DNA from 4 places in the Streptomyces sirii genome. Region 3 is predicted to be linked to each of the others. Evidence: riboswitches for the same ligand, from Rfam matches in the RefSeq annotation. Region 3 holds a riboswitch; each other region holds the start of a gene.
The links. A riboswitch is a leader RNA that binds a small molecule or an ion and turns the genes downstream of it on or off. The one in region 3 is predicted to bind cobalamin.

Region 1 (5,718 bases), 4.1 Mb from region 3:
GCATCGCGCTGGTGCCCCAGAGGGAGAGGCCGACGGACTGCGGCCATTCGCCGTTGTCGGTGCGGTAGCGCGTCAGGAGGGAGTCGGCGAGTGCCTGGCCGGTCTCCCAGGCGAGCCGGGAAGGGACGGCCTTGGGGTCGACGGAGTAGAAGTTGCGGCCCGTCGGCAGGACGTTGACCAGCCCGCGCAGCGGGGAGCCGGAGGGTCCGGCCGGGACGAAGCCGCCGCTGAGCGCGTGGACGGCGTGGTCGATCTCGTCGGTGGTGGCGGCGAGGCGCGGCACGACCTGGCGGGCGGCGAAGTCGAGGATGTCGGCGACCGCGTCCGGGTGGCCATCGGCGATGCGGGCCACCGCGGCCGGGTCCCAGTCCGCGTCCTCCATCGCCTGGACCAGGGCGCGGGCCGTCTCCTCGGCCTCGTCGGCGGTCGTACGGGTCGCGGCGGACTCGTCGAGGCCGAGCGCCTCGCGCAGGCCGGGCAGGGCCTGTGTGCCGCCCCAGATCTGCCGGGCCCGCAGGATGGCGAGCACGAGATTGACGCGGGCCTCCCCGGCGGGCGCGCCGCCCAGGACGTGCAGACCGTCGCGGATCTGGGCGTCCTTGACCTCGCACAGCCAGCCGTCGACATGCAGCAGGAAGTCGTCGAAGCCCTCGTCGTCGGGGCGTTCGTCCATCCCCAGGTCGTGGTCGAGCTTGGCGGCCTGGATCAGCGTCCAGATCTGGGAGCGGATCGCGGGCAGCTTGGCCGGGTCCATGGAGGAGATCGCCGCGTACTCGTCGAGCAGCTGCTCCAGGCGCGCGATGTCGCCGTAGGACTCGGCGCGGGCCATCGGCGGGACGAGATGGTCGACGAGGGTGGCGTGGACCCGGCGCTTGGCCTGGGTGCCCTCGCCCGGGTCGTTGACCAGGAAGGGGTAGACGAGCGGGAGGTCGCCGAGCGCGGCGTCCGGGCCGCAGGCGGCGGACAGTCCCGCGTTCTTGCCGGGCAGCCACTCCAGGTTGCCGTGCTTGCCCAGGTGGACCATGGCGTCGGCGCCGAAGCCGCCGTCCTCCTGGGAGGCCGCGATCCAGCGGTAGGCCGCCAAGTAGTGGTGCGAGGGGGGCAGATCGGGGTCGTGGTAGATCGCGATCGGGTTCTCGCCGAAGCCGCGCGGCGGCTGGATGAGGATCAGGAGATTGCCGCGGCGCAGGGCGGCCAGGACGATGTCGCCGTCGGGGTCGCGGCCCGGCTCGCCCGTGTGGCTGCGGTCGAGGAACATCTCGCCCGGCGCCGGCCCCCAGTGCTCCTCGACGGCGTCGCGCAGCTCCTGCGGCAGCGTGGCGTACCAGCGCCGGTAGTCCGCGGCCGGGATGCGGACCGGGTTGCGGGACAGCTGCTCCTCGGTGAGCCACTCCTGGTCGTGGCCGCCGGCCTCGATGAGGGCGTAGATCAGCTCGTCGCCGTCGCCGGACTCCAGACCGGGGACGGGCTCGGCGGTCTCGTCGCCGAAGTCGTAGCCCTCCGCCCGGAGGCGGCGCAGCAGAGCGACCGCGCTGGCCGGGGTGTCCAGGCCGACGGCGTTGCCGATGCGGGAGTGCTTGGTCGGGTAGGCGGAGAGCACCAGCGCCAGGCGCTTGTCGCCGGCCGGGATGTGGCGCAGCCGGGCGTGGCGTACGGCGATGCCGGCGACGCGGGCGGCGCGCTCGGGGTCGGCGACGTACACCGGCAGACCGTCCTCGTCGACCTCCTTGAAGGAGAACGGGACGGTGATCAGACGCCCGTCGAACTCGGGGACGGCGATCTGGCTGGCGGCGTCCAGGGGGGACAGCCCCTCGTCGTTCTCCTCCCAGGCGCTGCGCGATCCGGTCAGGCACAGGGCCTGGAGGATCGGCACGTCGAGCGCGGCGAGCGCGCCCGCGTCCCAGGACTCGTCGTCGCCGCCGGCGGAGGCCTCGGCGGGCTTGGTGCCGCCGGCGGCCAGGACGGTGGTGACGATCGCGTCGGCCGGGCGGAGGGCGTCGATCAGCTCCGCCTCGGGTGCGCGCAGCGAGGCGACGAAGAGCGGGCGGGCGCGGCCGCCGGCCGCCTCGATCTGCTCGCACAGGGTCCGCACGAAGGCGGTGTTGCCGCTCATGTGGTGAGCGCGGTAGTAGAGCACGGCGACCAGCGGGCCGCTGTCGTTGCGGCTCTCCCGGTCGAGGGGGCCCCAGGTGGGCGCGGGCGCCGGCGGCTCGAAGCCGTGGCCGGTCAGCAGGACGGTGTCGGAGAGGAATCGGGCGAGCTGGTCGAGGTTGGCGGGGCCGCCGTGCGCGAGGTAGGCGTGCGCCTCGGCCGCGATGCCGACGGGGACCGTGGACTGCTCCATGAGCTGGGCGTCGGGGGCCTGTTCACCGGTGAGCACGACGACCGGCCGGTGCTGGTCCTCGGCGAGCAGCAGGTCCAGCCCCTCCTGCCAGGCGCGGATGCCGCCGAGGAGGCGTACGACGACGAGGTCGGTGCCCTCCAGCAGCGCGGGCAGCTCGGCCACGTCGAGGCGGGCGGGGTTGGCGAGACGGTACGGCACCGGGCCCGTGGCCGCGCGGGCGCTGAGCAGGTCGGTGTCGGAGGTCGACAGCAGCAGAAGCATGCGAGCGCAGGCCTTCCTCGGGGTGTCCGCGCCCCGGGTGGTCGTATGGACGGCGGGAGTTCCTGGCTCACCCGGCGCCGGCCGGGTTCACAGTGGCGGGACCGCGCCGGATTCTCACCGGGCTTCCTCCCTTGGGCGCCGTCGCTGGCGTCCGGTGGGCCAGCCGACCCACCGACCTGCATAGTAAGGGCTGCGGACGGCCAAGGTAAGCGGGCCCTGGGGCCGACCGCCGCGGACCGCTCCGCTCCGCCCGGGCCGGGTCCGCGGCCGCGTAGGTGGCCGGTCGGCGACCGGTCCGTGGCCGGATCCGCCCCGGATCGGCCGCCCGGCGTCGTGGGTATGCTCGCCGCCATGCCGCCCTCCCCCTCGATCCGGCCCCTGGGGTCCGAACCGCCCCTACGGGACCGCGGTGACGCCTGCCCGGGGGCGCTGCGGCTGCACCCGGCGGCCGACGGGCGACTGGCCCGAGTGCGGGTAGTCGCAGGTGACTTGACGGTACGTCAGGCCGAGGCGTTGGCCGACGCCGCGGACACTCTCGGGGACGGCCGGCTCTCCCTGACGTCCCGGGGGAACGTGGAACTGCGCGGCCTTGCCGAGGACTGCGGCGGCCCGCTCGCCGCTCTGCTGCGCGACGCCGGTCTGCTCCCCTCCGAACACCACGAACGCATCCGCAACATCCTCGCCTCCCCGCTGGCCGGGCTGGACCGGCACACCCCTGCTGACGTGCGGTTGTGGGCCCGTGACCTGGACTCTTCGCTCTGCGCGAGCCGGTCGGCGACCGCGCTGTCCGGCCGTTTCCTCTTCGTCCTGGACGACGGACGGGGCGATGTGGCGGCGCTGGGCGGGGATGTGAGCTTGGTCGCAGAACCCTCCACGGTGGCCGGGCGGACCGGCTCCGGCGCCGGTGGCACCGCGCTGCTGCGGGTCGGTGACGATCCGGCGGCGCTGCGGATCGCCGGCCCGGACGCACCGCGCGCCGCGCTCACCGCCGCCCTGACGTTCCTGGACACCGCCGCGGCGAGCGGTAGCGGCGCCTGGCGGATCCGCGAACTGCCGGACGAGCACACGCTGACGGCCCGGCACGTCGCCGAGCGGCTACGAGCGGCGGGCATCACGGCGGAGCATGTGACGGACGGGGCAGGGGCTCTGCGCTCGGTGACCGCGCACGCCGAGGAGTTCCCGGACTCCTCCACCCCGGGGGTGGTCGAGGGCGCCGACGGCCGCCGGGCCCTGTGCGTGCTGGCTCCGCTGGGCCGGCTGAGCACCGCCCAGTGGCGCCTGCTCACCGCCATCGCCGCCCAGGACGGCTCCGGTGCACTGCGCCTGACGCCCTGGCGCGGAATCGTCCTGCCCGGTCTGCCGGCCGCCGCGGCCGCCGCCCGGTCGGCCGAGCTGTCCGCCGCCGGCCTGGTCACCGACCCGTCCTCTCCCTGGCACCGCCTCGGCGCGTGCACCGGCCGCCCCGGCTGCGCCAAGTCCCTTACGGACGTCCGCGCGGACGCCGCGGCCGCGGTCGCCGCGGGCGCGCGGACGCCGGACGGCGGCCCGGCCCCGGCCGCCTGGGCGGGCGGCGCGCCCGTCCACTGGTCCGGCTGCGAGCGCCGCTGCGGCCACCCTCACGGCACCTGGGTCGACGTCCTGGCAACGGCCGACGGCTACCAGATATCGGTCGTACGGCCGGATGCACCACCAGCAACACAAGAAACGAGGCCACAGTGACCGCCTTCGACTACGAGAAGGACGGTGCGGCGATCTACCGCCAGTCCTTCGCCACGATCCGCGCCGAGGCGGACCTCGCCGGGCTGCCCGCCGACGTCAGTCGGGTGGCGGTCCGGATGATCCACGCCTGCGGCATGGTCGACCTCGTACGCGATCTGGCGTTCACCCCCGAGGTGGTGGCCAACGCCCGCAAGGCGCTGCGCGCCGGTGCGCCGATCCTGTGCGACGCCAACATGGTCGCCAGCGGCGTCACCCGCAAGCGGCTGCCGGCCGACAACGAGGTGCTGTGCACGCTCGCCGACCCGTCGGTGCCGGAGCTGGCCGCCCGGATGGGCACCACCCGCAGCGCCGCCGCGCTGGAGCTGTGGCGTGACCGCATGGAGGGCGCCGTGGTGGCCGTCGGCAACGCGCCCACCGCGCTCTTCCGGCTGCTGGAGATGATCGAGGAGGGGGCACCCCGCCCTGCCGCCGTCCTCGGCATACCCGTCGGCTTCATCGGCGCGGCGGAGTCCAAGGACGCGCTGATCGCCCACCCGTCGAAGCTGGACCACATCGTGGTGCGCGGACGCCGGGGCGGCAGCGCCATGGCCGCGGCCGCGATCAACGCCCTGGCAAGCGAGGAAGAGTAAGAGTGAGCGAGCAGCAGCTGACCGGTCGCCTCTACGGCGTGGGCCTCGGCCCCGGTGACCCGTCCCTGATGACCGTGCGTGCCGTCCAGGTCATCGCCGCGGCCGACGTCATCGCGTACCACAGCGCCCGGCACGGACGGTCCATCGCGCGCGCGATAGCCGCCGAGCACCTGCGCGCCGACCACATCGAGGAGGCGCTGGTCTACCCGGTCACCACCGAGTCCACCGACCACCCCGGCGGCTACCGCGGCGCGCTCGACGAGTTCTACGAGGAGGCCGCGGCCCGCCTCGCCGTCCACCTCGACGCCGGCCGCACGGTCGCCGTCATCTCCGAGGGCGACCCGCTCTTCTACGGCTCCTACCAGCACATGCACAAGCGGCTGGCGCACCGTTACCCGACGGAGGTGATCCCCGGGGTCACCTCGATCAGCGCCGCCGCGGCCCGCCTGGGCAAGCCGCTCGCCGAGGCCGACGAGGTCCTGACGATCCTGCCCGGCACGCTCCCGGAGGAGGAGCTGACGGCCCGCCTCGCCTCGACCGACACCGCGGTCGTGATGAAGCTGGGCCGCACCTTCCCCACCGTCCGCCGGGCGATGGAACGTGCCGGCCGCCTCGCCGAGGCCCACTACGTCGAGCGCGCCACCATGTCCGGCGAACGCACGGACAAACTGGCCGACATCGACTCCGACACCGTCCCCTACTTCTCCGTCTCGGTCGTCGCCAGCCGCGTCGCGGAGCAGTCCTACCAGGCCCCCGAGGCGGCGC
Region 2 (5,718 bases), 5.6 Mb from region 3:
ACACCACGATCCTGCCGCTGTACTCCCTGATGCTGGGCCTCCTGGCGCTGCTCGGCTTCATGGCCATCAAGGCCGGTACGGACATCCAGGGCAACCCCCAGCTGGCCGTCCCGCAGCTGTTCGAGGACATGTTCCCCAGCTGGTTCGCCGGCGTCGCGTTCGCCGCGATCGGGATCGGCGCACTGGTACCGGCGGCCATCATGTCCATCGCCGCGGCCAACCTGTTCACCCGCAACGTCTACAAGGACTTCCTCAAGCCCGCCGCCACGCCCGAGCAGGAGCACAAGGTCGCCAAGCTCGTCTCCCTGCTGGTCAAGGTCGGCGCGCTGGTCTTCGTCCTCACCATGGACAAGACCGTCGCCATCAACTTCCAGCTGCTGGGCGGCATCTGGATCCTGCAGACCCTGCCGGCCCTGGTCGGCGGCCTGTTCACCCGCTGGTTCCACCGCTGGGCGCTGCTGACCGGCTGGGCGGTCGGCATGCTCTACGGCACGCTCGCGGCATACGGTGTCGCGAGCCCCACCCAGGCTCACTTCGGCGGCTCCAGCAAGGAGATCCCCGGGATCGGCGAGATCGGCTACATCGGCCTGACCGCCCTCGTCCTGAACCTCGTGGTGACGGTCGTCCTGACGTTCGTCCTGAAGGCCATGAAGGCCCCTGAGGGCGTCGACGAGACCAGCCCCGGCGACTACACCGCGGACATCGGCGACGAGGGCGTCTCGGCGGAGCTGCCGTCGGCTACGGCGGGGGCACCGGCGGGGCACTGAGGCGTCGGCGTTGACCCGAAATGGGCCGCCGCAACCCCTCGGGGTTGCGGCGGCCCATTTCGCAGAGGTGGGAGGGGCTAGTTCACCCAGTCCTTGAGCGGCTCGGTTTCGAGGGTGATGCCGACGGGGTCCGGCAGGTGGATCGTCTTGCCGTACGGCACAGTGTGGATGTTCTCGTAGCAGACGCCGTCGGGCTCGCTGTAGACCACGACCTGGCAGGCCTGCCGATCGATCAACAGATAGATCGGGATACCGGTCTCCGCATACGCACTGCGCTTCTCGACCCTGTCGCGCTTGTCGGTGTCGGAGTCGTGGGAAGTGACTTCGACGACCATCAGTACCGGGCCAGGGTCTGCCCACTCGCCTTGGCCAACGAAGGCATCAGCGGGTGCGAGCGAGCCATCTGGACGGGCGCGGCCGTTTCGGTACGCCTGCGCCTTCAGCCCCTGGGTTGGATCGAGGAAAAGCTCGGGCCGGTGCTGCATGCAGATGCGAAGCAACCACTGGATGATCCGCCCGTGATCCCCATCCGGCATCGGCTTGCTCCTGACCTTCCCGTCGATGAGTTCCAACCGCGCGCCTTCTTCCAGGCGGGCGAGTATCCGGGCGGCCTCTTCGAAGTGCTCGGTATCCATAATGTGTGGCCGGTCAGCGAGCGCGGTCATGAGACCTCTCCTTCTTCCACTGGACGGAGCAGGGAACGTAAAACCGACGATAGCCGAGGCCGCCGACAACCACCCCGCCATCAGCCCCACCCTCACACTGGCCCCATGGACATCACGATCAGGCCCGTGCGCCAGGCGGAGTTCGGTGCGGTCGGGGAGTTGCTGGTGGCGGTCTATCTGACCGATGGGCTGCTGGTGGCCGGTGCGGGAGACAGGTACGCGGCGAGGCTGCGGAAGGTGGCCGAGCGGGCGGAGCAGGCGGAGGTGCTGGTGGCCGTGGAGGGGCCGGACGAGCGGGTGGTGGGGACGGTCACCTTCTCCGCGTACGGGAGTCCGTACGCGGAGCTGGCGCGGCCCGGGGAGGGGGAGTTCCGGATGCTCGCGGTGCGGCCCGAGGGGCGCGGACGAGGCGTCGGGGAGGCGTTGGTGGCGGCGTGTCTGGAGCGGGCGCGGGCGCTCGGGCTGAGCGGCATGGTGCTGTCCACGCCACGGCATGTGCTGCCCGCGCACCGGCTCTACCGCCGGCTGGGATTCGTGCGCGCCGAGGAACGGGACTGGGAGCCGGTACCGGGGATCACGCTCTGGGCGTTCGCGCGGGATATGGCCTGAAAGGCGCCCCAGGCCGGGCCTGAGAGCCGTGCCGAGCGCTCCCCCCGCCCCCTGACGCTTCGCACACCTGTCGGAGTGGTATGAGGTGGCGACACAAGATGTGGGGGTGCGTGCGGGGGACAGCACAAGATGTATGCTCGTCCTCGCTGTCGCCGCAGGGGAATCCGGTGGGAATCCGGAACTGTCCCGCAACGGTGTAAGAGCGCGCCCAGTGGCCTGACTAGGGCCCTGCCGCGCGCCCGTGAAGTCCGAGGACCTGCCGACGGTACGCCCGCACCGCCATCGGTGCGGACGTCGATACGTCCGGGCCCCGAGGGTTGGGCCGGTGGACGCCGCGCGGTGTGCCCGCGCACCCCTGACCGTCACGGGGTGCGGCATGCGCGCGTGCGACCGTCGCGCCCCTCCCTCCCGGCCCCCGCCGAGTGAGGGAGAGCATCACGTGACCATCGCGCCAACGGAGCCCGCGTCAGACGCCGAGGTCGTGCAGCCTGCGGTGACCGCGCCTGCCGCCCCCGCCGACGGCGGTCCGGGCGAGGACGGGCGGGACGGTCCAGGCGTTGCGCTGCTGCGCACCCTGACGAAGCTGACCGAGGACCTGACCGCGACCGACCCCGGCAAGGTGGCCGCCGCCGCCCTGCGCGGCCGGTACGAGGGCGCGGGCGAGTCCGAACTGCGGTCGCTGGCCATCGAGGCCGCGGCCGGGCTGATCGGTGACGAGCCGCAGTACTCCAAGCTCGCCGCGCGGCTGCTCACCCTCTCGATCTCGGAGGAGGCGGCCGAACAGGGGGCGGTCGCCTTCTCCGCCTCCGTCGAGGTCGGCCACCGCGAGGGCCTGATCGCCGATGAGACCGCGCAGTTCGTCGCGACCCACGCCGCCCGGCTGAACGCCCTGGTCGACCGGGCGCTCGCCGACGGGGCCGACGACCGGTTCGGGTACTTCGGGCTGCGCACCCTGCACTCGCGCTACCTGCTGCGCCACCCGACCACCCGCCAGGTCATCGAGACCCCCCAGCACTTCCTGCTGCGGGTGGCCTGCGGCCTCGCCGAAGACCACAGCGAGCGCGCCCTGGACGACGTCGCCGAGCTGTACCGCCTCACCAGCTCGCTGTCGTACCTGCCCTCCTCCCCCACCCTGTTCAACTCCGGCACCCGCCACCCGCAGATGTCGTCCTGCTACCTGCTGGACTCCCCGCTGGACGAGCTGGACTCGATCTACGACCGCTACCACCAGGTGGCGCGGCTGTCGAAGCACGCCGGCGGCATCGGCCTGTCGTACTCCCGCATCCGCGCCCGCGGTTCGCTGATCCGCGGCACCAACGGGCACTCCAACGGCATCGTGCCGTTCCTGCGCACCCTGGACGCCTCGGTCGCGGCCGTGAACCAGGGCGGCCGGCGCAAGGGCGCCGCCTGTGTCTACCTGGAGACCTGGCACGCCGACATCGAGGAGTTCCTGGAGCTGCGCGACAACACCGGTGAGGAGGCCCGCCGCACCCACAACCTGAACATCGCGCACTGGATCCCGGACGAGTTCATGCGCCGGGTGGAGGCGGACGCCGACTGGTCGCTGTTCTCCCCCTCGGACGCCCCGGAGCTGGTGGACCTGTGGGGCGAGGAGTTCGACGCCGCGTACCGCAGGGCCGAGGCCGAGGGCCGGGCGCTCAAGCAGATCCCGGCGCGGGTGCTGTACTCCCGCATGATGCGCACCCTGGCGCAGACCGGCAACGGCTGGATGACGTTCAAGGACGCCGCCAACCGCACCGCCAACCAGACCGCCGAGCCCGGCCAGGTCGTGCACTCCTCCAACCTGTGCACGGAGATCCTGGAGGTGACCGACGACGGCGAGACCGCGGTCTGCAACCTGGGGTCGGTCAACCTCGCCGCCCACCTGGGCGACGAGGCCGCCGGCTGGGAGGAGGCGATGGACTGGGAGAAGCTGGACGCCACGGTCCGTACCGCCGTCACCTTCCTCGACCGCGTCGTGGACATCAACTTCTACCCGACCGATCAGGCCGGGGCCTCCAACTCCCGCTGGCGCCCGGTGGGTCTGGGCCTGATGGGCCTGCAGGACGTCTTCTTCCGGCTGCGGCTGCCCTTCGACTCGGCCCAGGCGCAGGAGCTGTCGACCCGGATCTCCGAGCGGATCATGCTCGCCGCGTACGAGGCGTCCGCGGACCTCGCCGAGCGGCACGGCCCGCACCCGGCCTGGTCGGCGACCCGCACCGCCCGCGGTGTGCTGCACCCGGACCACTACCCGAACGCCGAGCCCCGCTGGGCGGACCGCTGGGCGGCGCTGCGCACCCGGATCGCCGCGACCGGGATGCGCAACTCGCTGCTGCTGGCGATCGCGCCGACCGCGACCATCGCCTCGATCGCGGGCGTGTACGAGTGCATCGAGCCGCAGGTCTCCAACCTCTTCAAGCGCGAGACGCTGTCGGGTGAGTTCCTCCAGGTCAACGCGTATCTGATCGAGGAGCTCAAGGCCCTGGGGCTGTGGGACGCGCGGACCCGTGACGCGCTGCGCGAGGCGAACGGCTCGGTGCAGGACGTCGGTTGGATCCCCGAGGAGGTCCGGGCGCTGTACCGCACCGCGTGGGAGATCCCGCAGCGCGCCCTGATCGACATGGCCGCGGCCCGTACGCCGTTCATCGACCAGAGCCAGTCGCTGAACCTCTTCATGGCGTCGCCGACCATCGGCAAGCTCAGCTCGATGTACGCCTACGCCTGGAAGCGCGGCATCAAGACGACGTACTACCTGCGTTCGCGGCCGGCGACCCGGATCGCCCAGTCGGCCCGCGGCACCGCGGCCGCCGGCGCCCCCGTCCCCGTCCCCGTCCCGCAGCAGGCCACCGACCCCGAGGCGGTCGCCTGCTCCCTGGAAAACCCCGAGTCCTGCGAGGCCTGCCAGTAATGACCACCGCACCCGAGAAGAACACCGCCGCGGCCAACCACACCACGACCACCGGCGCCAAGAACCTCCTCGACCCGGGCTTCGAGCTGACCCTGCGGCCCATGCGGTACCCGGAGTTCTACGACCGCTACCGCGACGCGATCAAGAACACCTGGACCGTGGAGGAGGTCGACCTCCACTCCGACGTCGCCGACCTCGCCAAACTCTCGCCGGGCGAGCAGCACATGATCGGCCGGCTGGTGGCGTTCTTCGCGACCGGCGACTCGATCGTCGCCAACAACCTCGTGCTGACGCTCTACAAGCACATCAACTCCCCCGAGGCGCGGCTGTACCTGAGCCGTCAGCTCTTCGAGGAGGCGGTGCACGTCCAGTTCTATCTGACGCTGCTGGACACCTACCTCCCCGACCCGGACGACCGCGCCGCCGCCTTCGCGGCCGTGGAGAGCATCCCCTCCATCCGGGAGAAGGCCGAGTTCTGCTTCAAGTGGATGGACTCGGTCGAGAGCATCGACCGGCTGGAGTCCAAGGCCGACCGGCGCCGCTTCCTGCTGAACCTGATCTGCTTCGCGGCCTGCATCGAGGGGCTGTTCTTCTACGGCGCCTTCGCGTACGTCTACTGGTTCCGCTCGCGCGGTCTGCTGCACGGGCTGGCCACCGGCACCAACTGGGTCTTCCGCGACGAGTCCATGCACATGGACTTCGCGTTCTCGGTGGTGGACACGGTGCGCCAGGAGGAGCCCGACCTCTTCGACGACAAGCTGGAGCAGCA
Region 3 (5,718 bases):
GTCGCCGTAGTGGTCGATCATCCAGGCGACCATGTTGTGGATGGAGAGGTATCCGGCGATGGACGGGCAGCCGGAGGCCAGGGTCTCGAAGACGAGGACGCCGTCGGCGCGGGTGAGGCCGGATCCGCCCGACTCCTCGCGGACGTAGACGCCGCCGAGTCCCAGGCCGGCGGCCTTGCGCAGGACGTCCACGGGAAAGTGCTTGTCGCGGTCCCAGTCGAGGGCGTGCGGGGCGAGGTGGTCCTGGGCGAAGTCCAGGGTGGTCTCGACGAGGGCCTGCTGGTCCTCGGTGAGCAGGGTGCTGGTCATCGTCGGTCACCCCATCGTGGGAATCGTGAAGCTCGCGCCCTCACGCCGGCCCGCCGGCCACCGTGAAGTGACGGTCTTCGTACGGGTGTAGAAGCGGATCGCGTCCGGGCCGTGCTGGTTCAGATCGCCGAATCCGGACCGCTTCCAGCCGCCGAAGGTGTGGTAGGCGACCGGCACCGGGATGGGCACGTTGACGCCGACCATGCCGGTGTTCACCCGCCGGGTGAAGTCACGGGCGGTGTCGCCGTCGCGAGTGAAGATCGCGACGCCGTTGCCGTAGGCGTGCTCGCTGGGCAGGCGCAGGGCCTCCTCGTAGTCGCGGGCACGAACGACGGACAGAACCGGGCCGAAGATCTCCTCCTGATGGATCCGCATGTCCGGGGTGACCCGGTCGAACAGGGACGCGCCGGCGAAGAAGCCGCCTTCGTGGCCGGGCAGGACGAAATCCCGTCCGTCCACGACGAGTTCGGCACCCTCCTGGACTCCGAGGTCGACGTACGCGCGCACCCGGTCGACGGCGTCCCTGCCGACCAGCGGGCCGAAGTCCGCCTCCGGGTCGTCGCTGCGGCCGATCCGCAGCCGCCCCATGCGTTCCTTCAGACGTGCCACCAGGGCGTCGGCGGTCTCCTCGCCGACGGCAACCGCGACCGAGATGGCCATACAGCGCTCGCCCGCCGAGCCGTAGCCCGCCCCGATCAGGGCGTCCACGGCCTGGTCGAGGTCGGCGTCCGGCATCACGATCAGATGGTTCTTGGCGCCGCCGAAGCACTGGGCCCGCTTGCCGTGTGCCGCCGCGGTGGCGTAGATGTGCGCGGCGACGGACGTGGAGCCGACGAAGCCGAGGGCGCCGACGCGGGGGTCTTCCAGGAGGGTGTCGACGGCTTCCCTGCCACCGTTGACGACGTTGAGGACGCCGGGCGGCAGACCCGCCTCCAGGAACAACTCGGCCAGCCGGATCGGCACGGACGGATCGCGTTCAGAGGGCTTCAGAATGAAGGCGTTGCCGCAGGCCAGGGCTGGTGCGGCCTGCCACAGGGGAATCATCGCGGGGAAGTTGAACGGGGTGATTCCGGCGGTCACGCCGATCGGCGCGCGCAGGGAGTGGACATCGATGCCGGTTCCGGCGTTGTCGGTGAACTCGCCTTTGAGCAGGTGCGGAATGCCCGCGGCGAACTCGACCACTTCCAGGCCGCGTTGGATGTCACCGTGTGCATCGGCAATCGTCTTGCCGTGCTCGGAGGAGAGCAGACGGGCCAGCGAGTCCCGTTCCTCCTCGACGAGCTGGAGGAATCGGAGCAGCACGCGGGCTCGGCGCTGCGGATTCCATTCGCCCCACTCACCCTGCGCCTGATCGGCGTCGGCGACGGCGGCCTCGGTCTCGGCGCGGCTCGCAAGAGGCACACTCGCCTGCACCCGACCGGTGTTGGGGTCGTACACATCGTCGTAGCGCCCCGGTGCGCCCGGGGTGCGCTTGCCTCCGATGAAGTGGGTCAACTCGCGCACGGCGGCGCGGTCGTCTTCACGGACCATGAATGCCTGCTCTCGTCAGGTGGGATCCGGACGGATCCGGACGGGATCCGGGATGGCGCGTCGGCCCGTGACACCGGCGCGGTCACGTCGGTGCAGGGCTGCGCGAGATCGCGTACGGCGGATGAACCGTCAGACGTCGGGAAGCGCGCGACGGAGAAGTCCTCGGGAACCTGATGCCCGTCCGGCGAATCCTCTGGGGTCCTGGATGCGTACCGGTGCCATGCGTGTCTGCTCCATCCTCGTGGAAAACACGGAACATCCCGCGGCCGGTATCCTGACTCCCGGATCAGCGCGCGCCGCCCGCCTTCCCGACATCGTGCTCGTCAGTGGCGTCCTGCTCGACGGCGTACTCCCCGGTCACAGTGGCGGGACCGTGCCGGAATCACACCGGCTTCCCTGCACCGCGGGCCTTCCCCCCGAATATATAGTTGGACGTCCTAGTAAATCCAGCCCCGCCCGGCCCGTGTGCGCCGGGCCGACGGCGCGCACGGTGGTCAGTCGAGGTACTCCACGTTGATCGGCGCGGTGTTGTTCTCCTGGTCCGGGTCCTTCGGGTCGGATGCCACCACGGAGATCGTGCCCTGGGCGCCCTCGACCCGCTTGTCGATGCGAACCCGCAGCACCGGCATGGTCATCCCGGGTGCGGGGCACTCCACCGGCCCGTTCTTGTCCTCGCCGTACCCGCAGAATGTGAGTTCGCTCGGTTCCCCCTCGCGATGTCCCTCCAGGCTGACGCCCTCGGGCAGGGTCAGCCGCGTGGCGCCCTGGTAGCCATCCGCGCTCAGCACATCGACGCTGACCACCTGGCCCACCTTGCCCTTGATAGTGACCTCGGAGGCCTCCGGGTCGTGCACTTCGGTAGTGGAGAACTCCAGCACGTCGCTGGCCATTTCCGCTTTCCAGTGGGCGGAATCGGTGAATTCGCTGCCGCTGCCGTCTACGGGGCGGAGCCCGAGCGGCGCGCCGGTCCCCCGCGGGGCCGAGCCGGGCAGCATTTCGGCGGTGGACAGCACGTCGTGGGCCCGGTACACGGAGTAGGAGATCTGTCCGTGTCTCGCTGACTTGCCGACCAGGGCCGTGATCGGCCCATCGGCTTCGTACGCCTTTCCGGCCGGCAACGGGCCGGAGAACTTGCACACTGCTTTGGTCGGCGAGGTGGCCTTGTCGTAACGGCAGTTGCCGTACCGATCGCGCAGCGTTGCCTTCTCCGTTTTCACCACGATGACGAGCTCGTCGTCGACATCGGTGTCTCCCTTGTTGCCGAAGGCAGGCGTCAGCGTCAGCTCGGAATCCGGTTTCACCTCGGTCAGCATCTTGTCCTGGCGTGCGGTCAGCACGGGAGCGCCGACGACCAGCTGGGTGGTGTGGCGGACGGTGGGAGCGTTGGCGCTGGTCACGGTGATTTTCAGGGGACCTGCCGGCCCCTTCTCCGCTCCCGGTTGCACCTTCACGGCGAACGGTGTGAATTCCGCGCCCTCGCCCTGATTGATGTCCCCCGGAGCACAGGTCATGGAGTCACCCGAGCGCTTGCATCCGTACCCCTTGTTCACCCAGTCGATCGTTGCAATGCCCTTCAGCGCGGACAGGTCGAAGGTCACCTTGACGTTCTTGACGATCAGCGGGGCTCCGCCCGGGGCCGGTTTGTTCGCCGCCAGGCGAACCGGATACTCGGTGGGCCGGTCATCCGAGTCCGACGCTGTGAACCGCGGAAGATAGTACGTGTTCATCGCGTACCGGAACTTCACTTCCGGCCGCATGGAGTGCTTCACCGCCGCCGGTCCGGACTGCTTCTCCGAGCTGCGGACCGGCTTCTCGGCGCAGGAAGCCACTGCCCCGCCAAGTGCGACCAGCAGGGCGGCTGTTCCGGACGCGACTGCGCGTCGCCGCCGCAGGCCCCCTCTTAAATCCTTCATGCATGACCAGACCGGACCGCACGCCGATCGGTTGCCGCGGAACGATCACGATCCGGCTGAGGCGCCGATTCGCCCGTTCACAGAGGCCACGCCGCAGCCTGGCGAAACCCGTGCGGTCACAGCACTAGCTTCGGCTGCGGATCATCGACATCAGCAGCCGGTGGGTCTCGTCGTCGGCGGCGACCACAAGCCCGCGGCCTGCCTCACCCATCGGGGCGCCGTCGATCCCGGTGACCACGCAGCCGGCAGCCCGACACAAAGCGATGCCAGCGGCGAAGTGCACGCTCTTGGAGAGGTCGCCGCCATCGGTGACATACGCGGCGCGCTTGCCGGCAGCGACCCAGGCCAGCGCCAGGGTCGTGGACACGACCCGCGGCCTGAAACGCTCTATGAACTCAGGGTGGGCCAGCAGGTCCACGGCCCGGAATCCGGGCGCACTGGCGAACGGCGGATCCAGGTTGACGTCCACCAATCGGGTGGCGGACGTGGGCGTCAGTAGCGCGTCGTCGGCCCCGTCATACCGCACCCAGGCAGTCTCCCCGTCGGTGAAGAAAACCTCGCCGCTGAACGGGTCGGCCACCGCTGCCGCCCCATCGCGCAGCGCCACGTTGACGGCCACCAGCATGTTGCCGACGGCGTAGTTCAGCGTGCCGCACAGGGGGTCCACCAGCCACTGGCGCACAGCGTCGGCGGCGCCCTGTTGCCCGCCTTCCTCGCCGAGCACCGCGTCATCGGGCCGTGCGGCACGGATGACGTCGAGGATCATCTCCTCAGCCTCCACATCGGCGGCGGTGGCAAAGTCCCCGAGGCCTTTATCGATGCGAGTGAGCCGCTGGCCGTACATATTGCGGACCACGTCCGCGCCGGCAAGCGCCCCGGCTATCGCGACTTCAGCATCGTCGGAACTCGCGTATGAGTCGATCACACCGTGCAGGCTATCGAAGCGAAGCCACCGACCCGCCGAACCTTCCCGGTCAGAGCACTAGGTAGACCACTTCATGCGGTAGGTACCGAGTTTGACGGCTTCTGCCTGCCCCAACCCCGACAGCGCCCGCGCGGCTGCGCGCAGCATCGTGCCGACAGCCATCTACTCCGGCACGTTCCGACTGAACAACTGGCACTGGCGCTCAGCGTCATGGCCTACTGGTCGGCCGCCGTCCCTGCCTCGCTCCTAGCGTGAGTGCAGCGGCGATGTTGTGTAGCCCGCGGGCGGCGGGATGCCGCAGACGGGACTTGGCCCCCTGCCTCAGCCGCCCTCACGTTTCAGGACGCGGCGGGCGGCTGCCAGCCAGCGGTCCTTGCGGGCCTTCGCCTCGTGCAGGCGGTTGGTGTTCTGCCGGATCAGGCGGTGTTGGATGCGAGTCTCGGCCGCTGCCCATACGGTCACCAGCTTCGCCGACTTCTGGCAGGCCACGTCTCTGCGGGCGGTGGCGCGTTCGGTCGCTGTGGGCGCGGCCGTCTCCCAGCGCTCGCTGCCGGCGGCGGCAAAGGGGTCCGGGTAGTCGAAGCCCGCCTTCGCCATGCATGCGTGCCATATGCGCAGGACGTCGCGTACTTCGGGGGCCCGCCGGGAGGTTTCCAAAGCGTTCCCGGTCAGCTGGTTGAAGGCGTGGTAGTCGGGTGGAGCGGTGTCGCCGACGAGTTGATGCCGGGCTGTCTTGAGGCAGCCGCCCTTGCCGGAGGTCCCGTAGGCCGCGCGCTGCACCTCGGCGGGGAGAGCTTCGCGCTCGTCCCAGGCCCGGTTGCGCCGTACCACCGACGGCGGGTCGGGGTGCGGGTGGTATCCGTAGCGGACGACTTCCGACTCGTCGGCTCCGTATCGTCGGAGGTTGGGCGGCTCGGTGTCCTGGGCGTCCACCCGGGGCAGGGTTTTCCACTCCATGTCCAGGTCGTTCATGCACCGGCGCATGAGGATGTCCTGTGCGTCTTCCACGACGTGGGTCTCGGCCACGGTCGATGCATAGGC
Region 4 (5,718 bases), 280 kb from region 3:
CCGGTCCGTCCCCGACTGAGCGGGGGTCGTACGACCGTCCCCGTCCGACCCCCGCTCCACTCCCTCCCGCAGGAGAACCCGATGACCACCAGCGCCCTCACCCACCGCGTCCGCGTCCTGGCCGCCCCGGGCGACCGTCACGACGAGATCCTCACGCCCGCCGCCCTGGGCTTCCTCGGGCACCTGGCCGCCGCCTTCGGCGAGCGCCGGCGGGACCTGCTGAAGGAACGCCGCCGGCAGGCCCTGCGTCTGGCCAGCGGCTCCCCGCTCGACTTCCCGCTGGTCACCGCCGCCGTGCGCGCCGACCCGTCGTGGCGTGTCGCCGCGCCGGCTCCGGGCCTGACCGACCGCCGCGTCGAGATCACCGGCCCACCGGACCGGCGTATGACGGTCAACGCGCTCAACTCCGGGGCCCGGGTGTGGATGGCCGACTTCGAGGACGCCACCGCCCCCACCTGGGACAACGTCATCGGCGGCCAGCTGAACCTGCGCGACGCCATCGACCGGCGCATCGACTTCACCAGTGACGACGGCAAGGAGTACCGGCTCGCCGACCGCGGCCGGCTCGCCACCATCGTCGTCCGGCCGCGCGGCTGGCACCTCGACGAGGGGCACCTGGAGTTCGCCGGCGGACCGGTGCCCGCCGCGCTCGTCGACTTCGGCCTGTACTTCTTCCACTGCGCGCAGCGCCAGATCGACACCGGGCACGGCCCGTACTTCTACCTGCCGAAGCTGGAGAACCGCTACGAGGCCCGGCTGTGGAACGACGTGTTCGTCCTCGCCCAGGAGCTGCTCGGCATACCCCGCGGCACGATCCGCGCCACCGTGCTCATCGAGACGATCACCGCCGCCTTCGAGATGGAAGAGATCCTCTACGAGCTGCGCGAGCACAGCTCCGGCCTCAACGCCGGCCGCTGGGACTACCTCTTCAGCCTGATCAAGACCTTGGGACACCGCACCGGCTTCCTACTGCCGGACCGGGCGAAGGTGACCATGACCGCCCCCTTCATGCGGGCGTACACCGAACTGCTGGTGCGCACCTGTCACCGGCGGGGCGCCCACGCGATCGGAGGCATGGCCGCGCAGGTGCCGAGCAAGGATCCGGCCGCCAACGAGGCGGCGCTGGCCAAGGTCCGGCTGGACAAGGAGCGCGAGGCCGAGGACGGCTTCGACGGCTCCTGGGTGGCCCATCCCGGCCTCGTGCCACTGTGCCGCGAGGTGTTCGACGGCGTGCTCGGCGACCGGCCGCAGCAGATCGACCGTTCCCGCGACGATGTGGCGGTGAGCGCCGCGGACCTGCTCTCGGTGCGCCGGATCAGCGGTCCGCCCACGGCGGAGGGGGTGCGAGCCAACGTCGCGGTGGCTCTGCGCTACTTCGCCGCCTGGCTGCGCGGCCAGGGGGCGGTCGCCCTGTACGGCCTGATGGAGGACGCCGCCACCGCCGAGATCGCCCGTGTGCAGATCTGGCAGTGGCTGCGCCACCGGGTCGTGGACCGGGAGACGGTCCGGCGGCTGCTCGACGAGGAGCTCGCCGCGCTCGGTGCCGAGTACCCGTGGGCGCCTCTCGAAGAGGTGCGCGCGCTCTTCGAACGGAACGCACTGGCCCGGGAGTTGCCGGGCTTCTTCACCCCGGACGCCTACGCCCGCCACCTCGTACGGAACGCGGAGCCGCGGTCATGAGCGCGGGCATCCAGCGCGTCGGGGTGGTCGGCGGCGGTCAGATGGGCGCGGGCATCGCCGAGGTGTGCGCACGGGCCGGTCTCGACACCGTGGTCTGCGAGGCCGACGCCACGGCCGCCCGCGCCGCGCGGGAGCGGGTGGCCGCCTCGCTGGACCGCGCCGTGCGGCGGGGGAAGCTGGAGCCGGCCGCGGCGCGGCAGGCCCTCGCCCGCCTGCTCTTCACCGGCAGCCTGGAGGACCTGGCGGACCGGCAGCTCGTCATCGAGGCCGTCGTCGAGAACGCCGACGCCAAGACGGAGGTGTTCGCCGCGCTCGACAAGATCGTCGAGGACCCAGGGGCGGTGCTGGCCACCAACACCTCCTCCCTCCCCGTCATGCGCCTGGGCATGGCCACCGGCCGCGCCGACCGGGTCGTGGGGCTGCACTTCTTCAACCCGGTCCCGGTGCTGCCGCTGGTGGAGATCGTGACGTCCCTGCACACGGCTCCCGAAACGGTCGCCGTCGTGGCGGACTTCGCCACCGGCACCCTGGGCAAGACGGTCGTCCGCTCCCAGGACCGGGCCGGCTTCGTCGTCAACGCGCTGCTCGTGCCATACCTGCTCGCGGCGATCCGCATGGCGGAGTCGGGCTTCGCCACGGCCGCGGACATCGACACCGGCATGGAGCTGGGCTGCGCCCACCCCATGGGGCCGCTCAGACTGGCGGACCTGATCGGGCTGGACACCGTCTCCTCGATCGCCGAATCGCTCTACGACGAGTTCAAGGAACCGCTCTACGCCCCTCCCCCGCTGCTCCAGCGGATGGTCGAGGCAGGGCTGTTGGGCCGCAAGGCCGGCCGGGGGTTCCACCAGTACGACCAGAACTGAGGGGTCTGGTCCGGTCGGGCTGAGGGGCCCGGCCGCACCGCCGGCCGAGGGATCCGGCGGCTGCTCACAGGGGAGGGCGGGAGACGCATGTGCGGCGTTTCCCGCCCTCGTCGCGCTTCACACCTGTCGCCCGCGTGGCTCACCTCACCTTCCGAATGGTGGACCTGGACGTACCGCATCGCTCGACGGCCCTTAGGCTGACCTGTGCAGCTGGTTCGCCCCGTCCGCCAGGCGGGATGCGTCGCAAGAGGGAACCCGGTGGGAATCCGGGACTGCCCCGCAGCGGTGAGCGGGAACGACCGCCGTCATACGCACTGGGTCCGATGAGAGGGCCTGGGAAGCGACGGCCATTAGGTGTCCTCCCCCGTGAGGACGTGCTCGCGAGTCCGAAGACCTGCCATCTGCCCGGGTGCGGACGACTCGCACCCGGATATCCCGGTGACCTCGAGGGCGGGTCGGCGTACATACCAGGCGGATGACCGCGCCATGCCGCGCGAGGTCGTATCGCACGGTTCGCTGCCCCTTCGCGTCCTCGTCCCGTCGCCGGGATCTCAGGGATTCATCTCGCGAAGGAGATCTCCGTGAACACCAAGTCCGCAGCCGCGGCAGCACGGGCCACCGTGTACGGCTACCCCCGCCAGGGCCCGGACCGGGAACTGAAGAAGTCGATCGAGGGTTACTGGAAGGGCCGCGTCACCGCCGACGCCCTCCGCGCCACCGCCGCCGAACTGCGCCGCTCCGCCTGGCAGCAGTTGGCCGGGGCGGGCCTCGACGAGGTCCCGACCGGCGACTTCTCGTACTACGACCACGTCCTGGACACCACCGTCATGGTCGGGGCGATCCCCTACCGCCACCGGGACGCCGTCGCGGCCGATCCGCTCGACGGTTACTTCGCCATGGCGCGTGGCACGCAGGATGTCGCACCACTGGAGATGACCAAGTGGTTCGACACCAACTACCACTATCTGGTGCCCGAGTTGGGCCCCGACACGGTGTTCACCGCCGACTCCGCCAAGCAGGTCGCCGAGCTGAAGGAGGCCCTGGCACTGGGGTTGACGGCCCGGCCGGTGCTGGTCGGTCCCGTCACCTATCTGCTGCTGGCCAAGCCCGCGCCCGGCGTGGCCGCCGACTTCGACCCGCTGACCCTCCTGGACCGCCTGCTGCCCGTGTACGCCGAGGTCCTCGCCGACCTGCGCGCGGCCGGCGCCGAGTGGGCGCAGTTGGACGAACCCGCCCTCGTCCAGGACCGCACACCGGCCGAGCTCGACACCGCTGCCCGCGCCTACCGCGAACTCGGCGCCCTCACCGACCGGCCCAAGCTGCTCGTCGCCTCCTACTTCGACCGCCTGGGCGACGCGTTGCCCGTCCTGGCCAAGGCTCCGGTCGAGGGGCTCGCGCTGGACTTCACCGAGTCCGCCGCCGCCAACCTGGAGGCCCTGGCGGCCGTCGGCGGACTACAGGGCAAGCGACTGGTCGCCGGCGTCGTCAACGGCCGCAACATCTGGGCCAACGACCTGGAGAAGTCCCTCGCCACGCTCGGCACCCTCCTCGGTCTGGCCGACCGGGTCGATGTGTCGGCCTCCTGCTCCCTGCTGCACGTCCCGCTGGACGCGGCGGCCGAGCGGGACATCGCACCGCAGGTCCTGCGCTGGCTGGCCTTCGCCCGGCAGAAGACGGCCGAGATCGTCACCCTCGCCAAGGGCCTGTCCCACGGCACCGGCGCCATCACCGCCCAACTGGCCGCGACCCGGGCCGCCCTGGCCTCCCGGGCCAACTCACCCATCACCCACAACCCGGACGTCCGCGCCCGTACCGGCGCGATCGGCGAGAGCGACGCCCGCCGCTCCCAGCCCTACGCCGAACGGACCTCGGCCCAGCGCGCCCACCTCCGCCTGCCGCTGCTGCCGACCACGACCATCGGCTCCTTCCCGCAGACCGGCGAACTGCGCACCGCGCGGGCCGACCTGCGCGCGGGCCGGATCGACACGGCCGGGTACGAGGAGCGGATCAAGGCCGAGATCCAGGAGGTGCTCGCCTTCCAGGAGAAGGCCGGTCTGGACGTCCTCGTCCACGGCGAGGCCGAACGCAACGACATGGTCCAGTACTTCGCCGAGCAGCTCACCGGCTACCTCGCCACGCAGCACGGCTGGGTCCAGTCGTACGGCACCCGCTATGTCCGCCCACCGATCCTGGCCGGCGACATCTCCCGCGCCGAGCCGATGACCGTGCGCTGGACGGCCTACGCCCAGTCGCTCACCGACCGTCCGGTCAAGGGCATGCTCACCGGCCCGGTCACCATGCTCGCCTGGTCCTTCGTCCGCGACGACCAGCCCCTGGGCGACACCGCCCGCCAGGTCGCCCTCGCCCTGCGCGACGAGGTGGGCGACCTGGAAGCGGCCGGCACATCCGTCATCCAGGTGGACGAGCCGGCCCTGCGCGAGACCCTGCCGCTGCGCGGCGCCGACCGCCCCGCCTACCTGGCCTGGGCCACGGAGGCGTTCCGGATCACCACCAGCGGCGTCCGCCCAGACACCCAGATCCACACCCACATGTGCTATGCCGAGTTCGGCGACATCGTCCAGGCCATCGACGACCTCGACGCGGACGTCATCAGTCTGGAGGCCGCCCGCTCCCATATGCAGGTCGCCCGCGAACTGGCCGCCCACGGCTATCCGCGCGAGGCCGGGCCCGGCGTGTACGACATCCACTCGCCGCGCGTGCCGAGCCCGGAGGAGGCCGCCGAACTGCTGCGCACCGGCCTGAAGGCGATCCCCGCCGAGCGCCTGTGGGTGAACCCGGACTGCGGTCTGAAGACCCGGGGCTGGCCCGAGACCCGGGCGTCCCTGGAGAGCCTGGTGGCCGCGGCCCGCACCGTCCGCGGTGAGCTGTCCGCATCCTGACCTGACGGCTCCCTAGGGGCCGGGGCCATGAGTGCCCCGGCCCCTGGGCCCCCAATCACCGTTATTTCATCGGCATTTCAGCGCTCCCCACGACAGTGGGCGCACAACGTGTCGAACGACCGGTCGCGCGGCTACGCCGTACGCGCACCGAGCAAGTGAACGGGGACCCTGTGGATGATCTCTTGCACAAGCTGGTTTCTGCCGCCCTCACGGGAGGTCTGATCGCCCTGGTGGGCTTTCTGAGCATGGCCGCCCGCAGGCGCAGGGCCGCC

Region 1: linked by a shared signal. The riboswitch ahead of cobN (cobaltochelatase subunit CobN) and the one ahead of WAB15_RS02060 (CoA-acylating methylmalonate-semialdehyde dehydrogenase) in region 3 are both predicted to bind cobalamin.
Region 2: linked by a shared signal. The riboswitch ahead of WAB15_RS27340 (ribonucleoside-diphosphate reductase subunit alpha) and the one ahead of WAB15_RS02060 (CoA-acylating methylmalonate-semialdehyde dehydrogenase) in region 3 are both predicted to bind cobalamin.
Region 4: linked by a shared signal. The riboswitch ahead of metE (5-methyltetrahydropteroyltriglutamate--homocysteine S-methyltransferase) and the one ahead of WAB15_RS02060 (CoA-acylating methylmalonate-semialdehyde dehydrogenase) in region 3 are both predicted to bind cobalamin.

What each region holds. Positions count from the first base shown of each region.
Region 1 is NZ_CP147982.1:4,572,213-4,577,930, forward strand. It holds gene cobN (cobaltochelatase subunit CobN) at 1-2,605, opposite strand, end outside; cobalamin riboswitch at 2,641-2,794, opposite strand; gene cobG (precorrin-3B synthase) at 2,957-4,324, shown strand; gene WAB15_RS20490 (precorrin-8X methylmutase) at 4,321-4,953, shown strand; gene WAB15_RS20495 (precorrin-2 C(20)-methyltransferase) at 4,956-5,718, shown strand, end outside.
Region 2 is NZ_CP147982.1:6,039,936-6,045,653, reverse strand. It holds gene mctP (monocarboxylate uptake permease MctP) at 1-767, shown strand, start outside; gene WAB15_RS27350 (Uma2 family endonuclease) at 845-1,432, opposite strand; gene WAB15_RS27345 (GNAT family N-acetyltransferase) at 1,538-2,041, shown strand; cobalamin riboswitch at 2,158-2,320, shown strand; gene WAB15_RS27340 (ribonucleoside-diphosphate reductase subunit alpha) at 2,481-4,949, shown strand; gene WAB15_RS27335 (ribonucleotide-diphosphate reductase subunit beta) at 4,949-5,718, shown strand, end outside.
Region 3 is NZ_CP147982.1:434,078-439,795, forward strand. It holds gene WAB15_RS02055 (acyl-CoA dehydrogenase family protein) at 1-309, opposite strand, end outside; gene WAB15_RS02060 (CoA-acylating methylmalonate-semialdehyde dehydrogenase) at 316-1,839, opposite strand; cobalamin riboswitch at 2,086-2,267, opposite strand; gene WAB15_RS02065 (hypothetical protein) at 2,334-3,608, opposite strand; gene WAB15_RS02070 (inositol monophosphatase family protein) at 3,877-4,677, opposite strand; gene WAB15_RS02075 (hypothetical protein) at 4,999-5,718, opposite strand, start outside.
Region 4 is NZ_CP147982.1:717,217-722,934, forward strand. It holds gene aceB (malate synthase A) at 82-1,680, shown strand; gene WAB15_RS03355 (3-hydroxybutyryl-CoA dehydrogenase) at 1,677-2,546, shown strand; cobalamin riboswitch at 2,741-2,963, shown strand; gene metE (5-methyltetrahydropteroyltriglutamate--homocysteine S-methyltransferase) at 3,128-5,446, shown strand; gene WAB15_RS03365 (hypothetical protein) at 5,629-5,718, shown strand, end outside.